DNA from 2 places in the Flintibacter porci genome. Region 1 is predicted to be linked to the other one. Evidence: a T-box and tRNA genes for the amino acid it is inferred to sense, from the RefSeq annotation. Region 1 holds a T-box; the other holds one or more tRNA genes.
What was found. The T-box of region 1 lies ahead of ACEVJL_RS03185 (valine--tRNA ligase). A T-box ahead of a tRNA ligase gene usually reads a tRNA of that ligase, here a tRNA-Val.
Positions count from the first base shown of each region.

Region 2: it has a tRNA-Val gene. The T-box ahead of ACEVJL_RS03185 (valine--tRNA ligase) is inferred to sense a tRNA for this amino acid. The anticodon was not compared.

Region 1 is NZ_JBHEVB010000002.1:263,831-268,252, forward strand. Features, by position in the region: gene ACEVJL_RS03180 (alanine/glycine:cation symporter family protein) at 1-1,162, shown strand, start outside; T-box leader at 1,213-1,423, shown strand; gene ACEVJL_RS03185 (valine--tRNA ligase) at 1,512-4,142, shown strand; gene ACEVJL_RS03190 (aldo/keto reductase) at 4,321-4,422, shown strand, end outside.
Region 2 is NZ_JBHEVB010000008.1:165,895-170,316, forward strand. Features, by position in the region: gene mfd (transcription-repair coupling factor) at 1-516, opposite strand, end outside; gene ACEVJL_RS10665 (acyltransferase) at 783-1,853, opposite strand; tRNA gene ACEVJL_RS10670 (tRNA-Val) at 2,021-2,096, opposite strand; gene ACEVJL_RS10675 (glucose-6-phosphate isomerase) at 2,282-3,607, shown strand; gene ACEVJL_RS10680 (hypothetical protein) at 3,894-4,304, shown strand.

The DNA.
Region 1 (4,422 bases):
GGCGGTATCTACCGCTCTGGCCGGCACGGTGGGTACCGGCAACATTGCCGGCGTCACCGGCGCTATCTTTGTCGGCGGTCCCGGCGCGGTGTTCTGGATGTGGGTTTCCGCCTTCTTTGGCATGATGACCAAGTACGCTGAGATCGTGCTGTCCGTGAAATACCGTCAGGTAGACGAGAAGGGCGCCCACTACGGCGGCCCCATGTACTACATTGAGAAGGGCGCAGGCCAGAAGTGGCTGGCCATCCTCTTCGCCCTGCTGGGCGGTATCGCCTGCTTCGGCATCGGCAACATTGCCCAGTCCACCGAGATCGCCGGCGCAGTGCAGTCCCTCACTGGATTGGATCCCCTGTATACCGGCATCATCCTGGCCATCCTCACCGCCATCGTCGTCATCGGCGGGGTCAAGCGCATCGGCCAGGTTGCCTCCTATCTGGTGCCCTTTATGGCCATGTTCTACATCGTGGCCGGTCTGGCCATTATCGTCCTGCGCATCACCGACGTGCCCGCCGCTCTGGCCTCTATCTTCACTCAGGCCTTCAGCCTGGAGCCCCGTGAGATCGGCGGCGGTGTGGCCGGCTACACGATTATGATCTCCATGCAGCAGGGCGTGGCCCGGGGCGTGTTCTCCAACGAGGCCGGCCTTGGTTCCGCTCCCATGGCCCACGCCGCCTCCGACACCCAGGAGCCGGTAGAGCAGGGCATGTGGGGCGTATTCGAGGTATTTGTGGACACCATCGTGATTTGTACCCTTACCTCCATGGCCATCCTCCTCTCCGGCGTTCTGGAGTATGACCTCAGCTCCTTCGCCTCCAACGGCGCGGCGGCAGCGGCGGCCTTCAACGCCATTCTCCCCGGCACCATCGGCGGCACAGTCCTGCAAATTAGCCTCTTGTTCTTCGCCCTGTCCACCATTCTTGGCTGGAGCTACTACGGCGATCGCTGCTGGGGTTACCTGAGCAACAACAACAAGGTGGTCAACGTCATCTTCAAAATCGCTTTTGTCCTTATGTGCGTGGTGGGCTCTGTGGGCTCCGGCACCCTCATGTGGAACATCTCCGACACCCTCAACGGTATGATGGCCATCCCCAACCTGGTGGGCCTGCTGCTCCTGTCCGGCACGGTCATTCGCCTGACCCGGGAGTATTTTGACAAGAAGTGAGTGAAGTTCCCCATTGACATTTGGAAACCGCCTCTTTATAATGTTATTTTGTAAAAGCATTGCGGAAGAGGAGTAGCCTGCCCAGGCGGCACAGCGAGGAGACGGTCGGTGCGAGTCTCCCCCCAAAGCAGGTGAAGGTGGCTTCCAAGCTCCGTCCCCCAAGTCGCAGTAAGGGACGGCGGCTCCCGCCGTTACCGGGTCAGAGCGCGGACCTCCGGTCCGAACTCAGGTGGTACCACGGACGTTTCGTTCGCCCTGAGCCTTTCAAGGCTCAGGGCGATTTTTTTGCCCGGAGCCGAACCCCGCCCGGCCCTGCCGGAGCACACAACAGAGGAGTGTTACAACACCCATGAAAAAAGAACTGCCAAAGGTTTATGAGCCCCAGGAAGTCGAGTCCCGGGTCTATGAGACCTGGGAGAAAAACGGCTGCTTCAAGGGTCACCGTGACCCGGAGCGCAAGCCCTTTACTATCGTCATGCCTCCCCCCAACGTCACCGGCCAGCTGCACATGGGCCACGCCATGGACTGCGCCCTGCAGGATATCCTCATCCGCTTTAAGCGCATGGAGGGCTACGCCGCCCTGTGGGTGCCCGGCATGGACCACGCCGGCATCGCCACCCAGATCAAGGTGGAAGAGGAGCTGCGCACCAAGGAGGGTCTGACCCGCTACGACCTGGGCCGCGAGAAGTTCCTGGAGCGTGTCTGGGACTGGAAGCACAAGTACGGCGACTGCATCGTCAAGCAGCAGAAGAAGATGGGCGTATCCTGCGACTGGGACCGCGCCCGGTTCACCATGGACGAGGGCTGCTCCAAGGCGGTGCGTGAGGTCTTCTGCAGCCTGTATGAGAAGGGCCTCATCTACAAGGGCAGCCGCATCATCAACTGGTGCCCCCACTGCGTCACTGCTCTGAGCGACGCCGAGGTCGAGTATCAGGACAAGCCCGGCTACTTCTGGCACATCCGCTACCCCATCCAGGGCGAGGAGGGCCGCTATGTCATCGTGGCCACCACCCGTCCTGAGACCATGCTGGGCGATACCGGCGTGGCCGTCCACCCCGACGACGAGCGCTATAAGGACATCGTGGGCAAGAAGTGCATCCTGCCCCTGGTGGGCCGTGAGATGCCCATCGTGGCTGACGAGTACGTGGACATGGAGTTCGGTACCGGCTGCGTAAAGATGACCCCCGCCCACGACCCCAACGACTTTGAGGTCGGTCTGCGCCAGAACCTGGAGACCATCCGCGTGCTGGACGACAACGGCAAGGTGGTCGAGGGCTACGGCAAGTACTCCGGCATGGACCGCTACGAGGCCCGCAAGGCCATCGTGGCCGACCTGGAGGAGCAGGGCTATCTGGTGAAGGTTGAGCCCCACCAGCACAACGTGGGCACCTGCTACCGCTGCCACAGCGATGTGGAGCCCATCATCTCCGCCCAGTGGTTCGTCAAGATGGCGCCCCTGGCCAAGGAGGCCATCCGCGTGGTGGAAGAGGGCGAGACCAAGTTTGTCCCCGACCGCTTCTCCAAGACCTACCTCAACTGGATGGAGAACGTCCACGACTGGTGTATCTCCCGTCAGCTGTGGTGGGGCCATCAGATTCCTGTGTGGTACTGCGACGACTGCGGTCACATGACCGTCAGCCGTGAGGATGCCTGCGAGTGTGAGAAGTGTCACTCCAAGAACATCCACCGGGACCCCGACGTACTGGATACCTGGTTCTCTTCCGCCCTGTGGCCCTTCTCCACTCTGGGCTGGCCCGAGGAGACCGAGGACCTGAAGTACTTCTACCCCACCGACGTGCTGGTTACCGGCTACGACATTATCTTCTTCTGGGTGGCCCGCATGATCTTCTCCGCCTGCGAGCAGACCAAGCAGCCTCCCTTCCACACCGTGTTCATCCACGGCCTGGTTCGCGACGACAAGGGCCGCAAGATGTCCAAGAGCCTGGGCAACGGCATCGATCCCCTGGAGATCGCCGAGAAGTACGGCGCCGACGCCCTGCGCTTCAACCTGGTCACCGGCAACAGCCCCGGCAACGACATGCGCTTCTACACCGAGCGGTGCGAGGCCATGCGCAACTTCGCCAACAAGATCTGGAACGCCAGCCGCTTCCTGATGATGAACCTGACCATCGACAAGTGTGAGCTGCCCGAGAAGCTGGAGCTGGAGGACAAGTGGATCCTGTCCAAGCTCAACCGTGCCATCGGCGAGATCACCGAGAACATGGACAAGTACGAGCTGGGCGTGGCCGCGCAGAAGATCTACGACTTCATCTGGGACGACTACTGCGACTGGTATATCGAGCTGACCAAGACCCGCCTCCAGGGCGACGACGAGGACAGCAAGGTCCGTGCTCAGCAGGTGCTGTGCTATGTCCTCACCGACATGCTCAAGCTGCTGCACCCCTTCATGCCTTTCATCACCGAGGAGATCTGGCAGGCTCTGCCCCACGAGGGCGACTTCCTCATGCTGTCCCAGTGGCCTCAGGTCAGCGACAGCCGCAACTTTCCCGAGGAAGAGAAGGCCATGGAGCTCATCATGGACGCCATCCGTGCCGTGCGTACCCGCCGCAGCGAGATGAACGTGCCCCCCTCCAAGAAGGCCCACCTCACCGTGGCCACCAGCGAGAAGGCCGTCTTTGAGCTGGGTATCCCCTTCCTCAAGAAGCTGGCCTATGCCAGCGAGGTGTCCATTGTGGACAGCGGCGTGGCTCCCGAGGCCGCCGGCACCGTCACCGTGGTCACCCACGTGGCTCAGCTGTCCATGCCTCTGGCCGAGCTGGTGGATATGGAGAAGGAAAAGGCCCGCATGGAGAAGGAGCTGAAGAAGAACAGCGCCGAGCTGGAGAAGCTGAACACCAAGCTCAACAACCCCGGCTTTGTCAACAAGGCTCCCGCTCATGTCGTAGAGGCTGAGAAGGAGCGCGCCGTCAAGCTCACCGAGCTGGTGGCCAAGCTCCAGGAGCAGCTTCAGTCCATGTAACTTACTTTTCTTGAAAGAAAAGTAAGCAAAAGAACTTCCTGCGAAACTTCGTTTCGCCTCTGGGGAGACGCATTTGCGTCTCCCCTCTTTTTACCTTCATTTCTCCTTCCTGCTCTTGACAGGGCCAGGCAAAGGTTTTTTAATAAAGATAAGAAAGCACCTATGAGGAGGACTTACCATGGGATTTGTTACACTGGGAAAAACCGGAATCAAAGCGCAGAAGCAGGCCTTTGGCTGCCTGCCCATTCAGCGCATTTCCAAAGAGGATGCCGTTTCTCTG
Region 2 (4,422 bases), on a different contig from region 1:
CTGGCCGGGACCCTCCACCTGCTGGCAGCGGGTATAGCCGGCGGCAGTGAGACGGGCGGCCAGGTCGTTGAGATCAATCTGCTGGCCGGTGGCCAGCTCCAGGGTGGCCTGTTTGAGGACATCGGGAGGCAAGGTGCGCTGCTGGAGGGCCTCCACCGAGGCCACCAGGCAGGGCAGCTCCCCCTCCGACAGCGCCCACAGCAGCTTCAAGCGCCGGTGCTCCCACTGGTGGGAGACGGTGGCGGCGTTGTGGAAGGTAAACTGCCGGGCGGTGAGCACCGGCACACTCTGGCCGGTGAAGAAGGCCAGGTCCCGGGCCATGCGCTCGCACTCGCTTTCATCGGCGCACACCACCACCACGGGTCGGTCCGAGGCCGCGCCCAGGGCGGCGGCAAAGTGGGCCCGGTGCACCGCGCCCAGGCCGGACACCGCCGCCGGGGACTGTCCCCCGTCCAACGCGGCCAGCAGCTGCTGAAATTCCGGCAGGTTTTGTAAAACAGAACGTAATATATTCAAAGCAAATCACTCCTAGTGACCTTATATTCCATAATATGGAAGTTATAGACGCGCCAATGCCCCCGTTTCCAGACAGAGACGGGGGGTGGTACGATTTTTCGCCCGGGGAGACTTGCCTCAAACGTCTGCCGGGGCGGGGGTTTTTAAAGGGATACCCCTATTTTACCCCAGAGAAAGGGGGTGTTACAAGGGAAATTTCGCTGCAGGCGCAGCAAAAAAGCATCCGTGTTGCGGATGCTTTTTTTGCGTATGAAAAAGTTGTGCGGTTATCCCTGGAGCAGGCGGCGCAGCAGGGGGATCCTGGACACGCAGGCGGCAAACAGGAAGGAGAGCAGGGCGGTCAGCACGCCCTGCAAAACCAGAGCGGCAGCCAGGGGCAGAGCATCGGGCTGCAGATGGGTGATAACGTCCAGCACCAGAGGGTGGACCCAGTACACGCCAAAGACCACCTGGGCGCACAGGCGCAGGGGCTTTTGGGCCGGGCGCAGCGCCTGGGCGTGGTGGGAAAAGAAGGTGCGCACCCACACGAACAGGACGGCGGCAATGAGATAGTGGGGGAAGGCGTAGCCGCTTTCAAAGGGGAGATAGCTCTGTTCCGGGCAGGCGTAGAGCAGATTCCCCACCAAATGCACGGCATATCCTGCCGCGCCGCCCAGATAGATCAAAAGCCGGGTCCGGCGGCTCAGCTCCTGCCGCCCCAGCAGCCAGCCCAACAGGACATACCCCACCAGTCCCTCCAGCATAGGGCCAAACAGCACCACCTGGAAGGGGAGGACCTGATTGAGGGCGGGACGGAGGGTGGAGGAGAACAGAATGATGCCAAACAGAAGCAGAATCTGCCGGGGGGTGCAGGTCTCGATCAGCCGCCGCAGGAAGGGGCAGATCAGGTAGATGCCAAGGAGCATGTAGATGTACCACATGTGGTACTTCACGCCCTGGCCCAGGAGAAGCTGCAGAAAGACCGACAGGCTGAGGGGCTGGGAGCCGGTGAGGACCGCCACGGCGAAGTAGATCCCATTCCAGACCACCAGAGGGATCAGCAGCTTAGGCAGCTGCTTTTTGTAAAAGGGTGTGATCTCTCTGGAGCGGGGATCGTCCAGCATCAGGCAGCCGCTGATCATCAAAAATAAAGGCACACCCACCCGCACCAGCGGGTCCAGCACCATGCAGGCAAGCCAGGTATTGGTTTGAGACAGGGTGGGGCTGACCATGATGGGGGCGGTCACATGCAGTGCGATGACAAGAAGAATGGCCAGACAGCGCAGGGCGTCCAGATAGGGGATGCGGACCTGGTTTGGAGCGCCGGGTGCCCTGGTGAGGTCGGAGCAATGATCCATGGTGGGTTCCTCCTGTTGCCAGCAGAGTGGACCGTGCCGGTACAGCCGCTGGAGATTTGTCCCTATTTTACCCGGGGCAGAGGGGGATTGCAAGGCAGAGCGGGGGTTTTTAAGCAGATCCTAAGAAAAACAAAAAAGCACGGAAACAAGTTGTTTCCGTGCTTATCTGGTGGACGATACAGGACTTGAACCTGTGACCTCCCGCACGTCAAGCGGATGCTCTACCAGCTGAGCTAATCGTCCGAACAGCATGGACTATTTTATCCTGTATGTGGCCATTTGTCAAGAGTTATTTTGGATTTTTTTTTGTGCAGGAGGGAGAAAAATTTCCTTATTTCCATTGATTTTTTCCAGGTGGAAAACGGGACGTTTTGTGCTATACTGATTCCAGCATCCTATACTTCACTTCTCAAGGAGGACCTGCAAGTATGCTTCACTTAGATTTGACAAAACTGGAGGGGTTCATTCCCCAGGATTACCTGACCCAGCGCATGGCTGGTCTGGAGAAGGCCGCCTCTATGCTGGCCAACCATGACGGCCCCGGCGGCGACTTCACCGGCTGGGTGTATCTGCCCCGGGACTACGACAAGGAGGAGTTCGCTCGCATCCAGGCCGCTGCCAAGAAGATTCAGCAGCAGTCCCAGGTGCTGGTGGTCATCGGCATCGGCGGCTCCTATCTGGGCGCCCGTGCTGTCATCGACCTGCTGGCCTCTCCCAACTATAATCTGAAGAAGAAGGACACCCCCGACATCCTGTTTGCCGGCAACGGCCTGTCCACCGACGCTCTGCTGGAGACCATCGCCCTCATCGGCGACCGGGACTTCTCCGTGAACGTCATCTCCAAGTCCGGCACCACCACCGAGCCCGCTGTGGCCTTCCGTATCTTCAAGGCTCTGCTGGAGGAGAAGTACGGCAAGGAGGGCGCCCGGGAGCGCATCTACGCCACCACCGATAAGGCCCGCGGCGCGCTGAAGGGTCTGGCCGACGCCGAGGGCTACGAGGAGTTCGTGGTGCCCGACGACGTGGGCGGCCGCTTCTCCGTGCTCACCGCAGTGGGTCTGCTGCCCATTGCCGTGGCCGGTATCGACATTGCCGAGCTCATGGGCGGCGCGGCCCAGGCTATGACCGACCTGTCCGTGGGCGGCGCTGAGAACCCCGCCTGGCAGTATGCTGCTGCCCGCCACGCTCTGTACCAGGGCGGCAAGAAGGTGGAGCTGCTGGCCTGCTATGAGCCCTGCTTCCGGTTCTTCTCCGAGTGGTGGAAGCAGCTCTACGGCGAGAGCGAGGGCAAGGAGGGCAAGGGCCTGTTCCCCGCCAGCGTGGAGTTTACCGCCGACCTGCACTCCATGGGCCAGTATATCCAGGAGGGCGAGCGGCTCATGTTTGAGACCGTGGTGCAGTTTGCCCCCAAGGGCGAGTTCATCATCCCCAACGATCCCGAGAACGTGGACGGCCTGAACTTCCTGTCCGGCAAGTCCATGGCCTTTGTGGCCGAGCAGGCCATGCGGGCGGTCATCCTGGCCCACGTGGACGGCGGTGTGCCCAATGTGCGCATTGAGATGCCCGCTCTGTCTGCCAAGACCGCCGGTTACCTCATCTACTTCTTCGAGTATGTCTGCGGCCTGTCCGGCTATCTGCTGGAGGTCAACCCCTTCAACCAGCCCGGCGTGGAGGCCTACAAGGTCAACATGTATGCTCTGCTGGGCAAGCCCGGCTACGAGGAGCAGAAGAAGGCTCTGGAGGAGCGGCTGTAAGAGCAGCGAAGCCTTCGCGGCCTGACTCGGCGGGCGCAAGCCCGGTTGCGAGAAGGAGAAAGCAGAGTTGGAAAAGCGGCTGTAAGCGGCTAAATCCGACGAAATGAAACAAATCCCGGCCTTTTCCAGATTTTCCGGAAAAGGCCGGGATTTATGCTCTGCGCTGACCGCCGCTCTACCAAAAAAATTCATAACTTTGCGGTTGAAAACCGGCCCCTCTTATGTTAAAGTTATAGTAACGTAAGGGACCTGCTTCCCACGTAACATCCATTAAGGAGTGATTCACATGATTCGAGTTATCATGGGTAAGAAGGGCACCGGCAAGACCAAGCAGATGATCGACATGATCAACGAGGCCGTTGGCAGCGAGCACGGCAACGTGGTGTGCATCGAGAAGGGCAACAAGCTCACCTTCGACATTCACTATCAGATCCGCCTGGTAGAGGCCAGCCAGTATGATATTGCCAATTACACCGCCCTGAAGGGCTTCGTCAGCGGCCTGTATGCCGGTAACTATGACATTACCCATGTCTTTATCGACAGCCTGACCAAGATCGTTCCCATCGAGAACTATGCCGAGACCGAGGAGTTCCTGGCTTGGCTGAACAACTTCGGTGAGAAGCACAACATCAAGTTCACCATCACCATCAGCGACGAGCCCGACCTGGCTCCCGAGGGCATCAAGCAGTATTTCTAAGCATAATTTTCAAAAGAAACAGCGCGCCATTTCAAATATGGCGCGCTGTTTTTTGTGCTTTTTTCCTGAAATGTCCCGTTGTCAGGACAATTTACGGCTTTTTTCTTGGTAAATACGG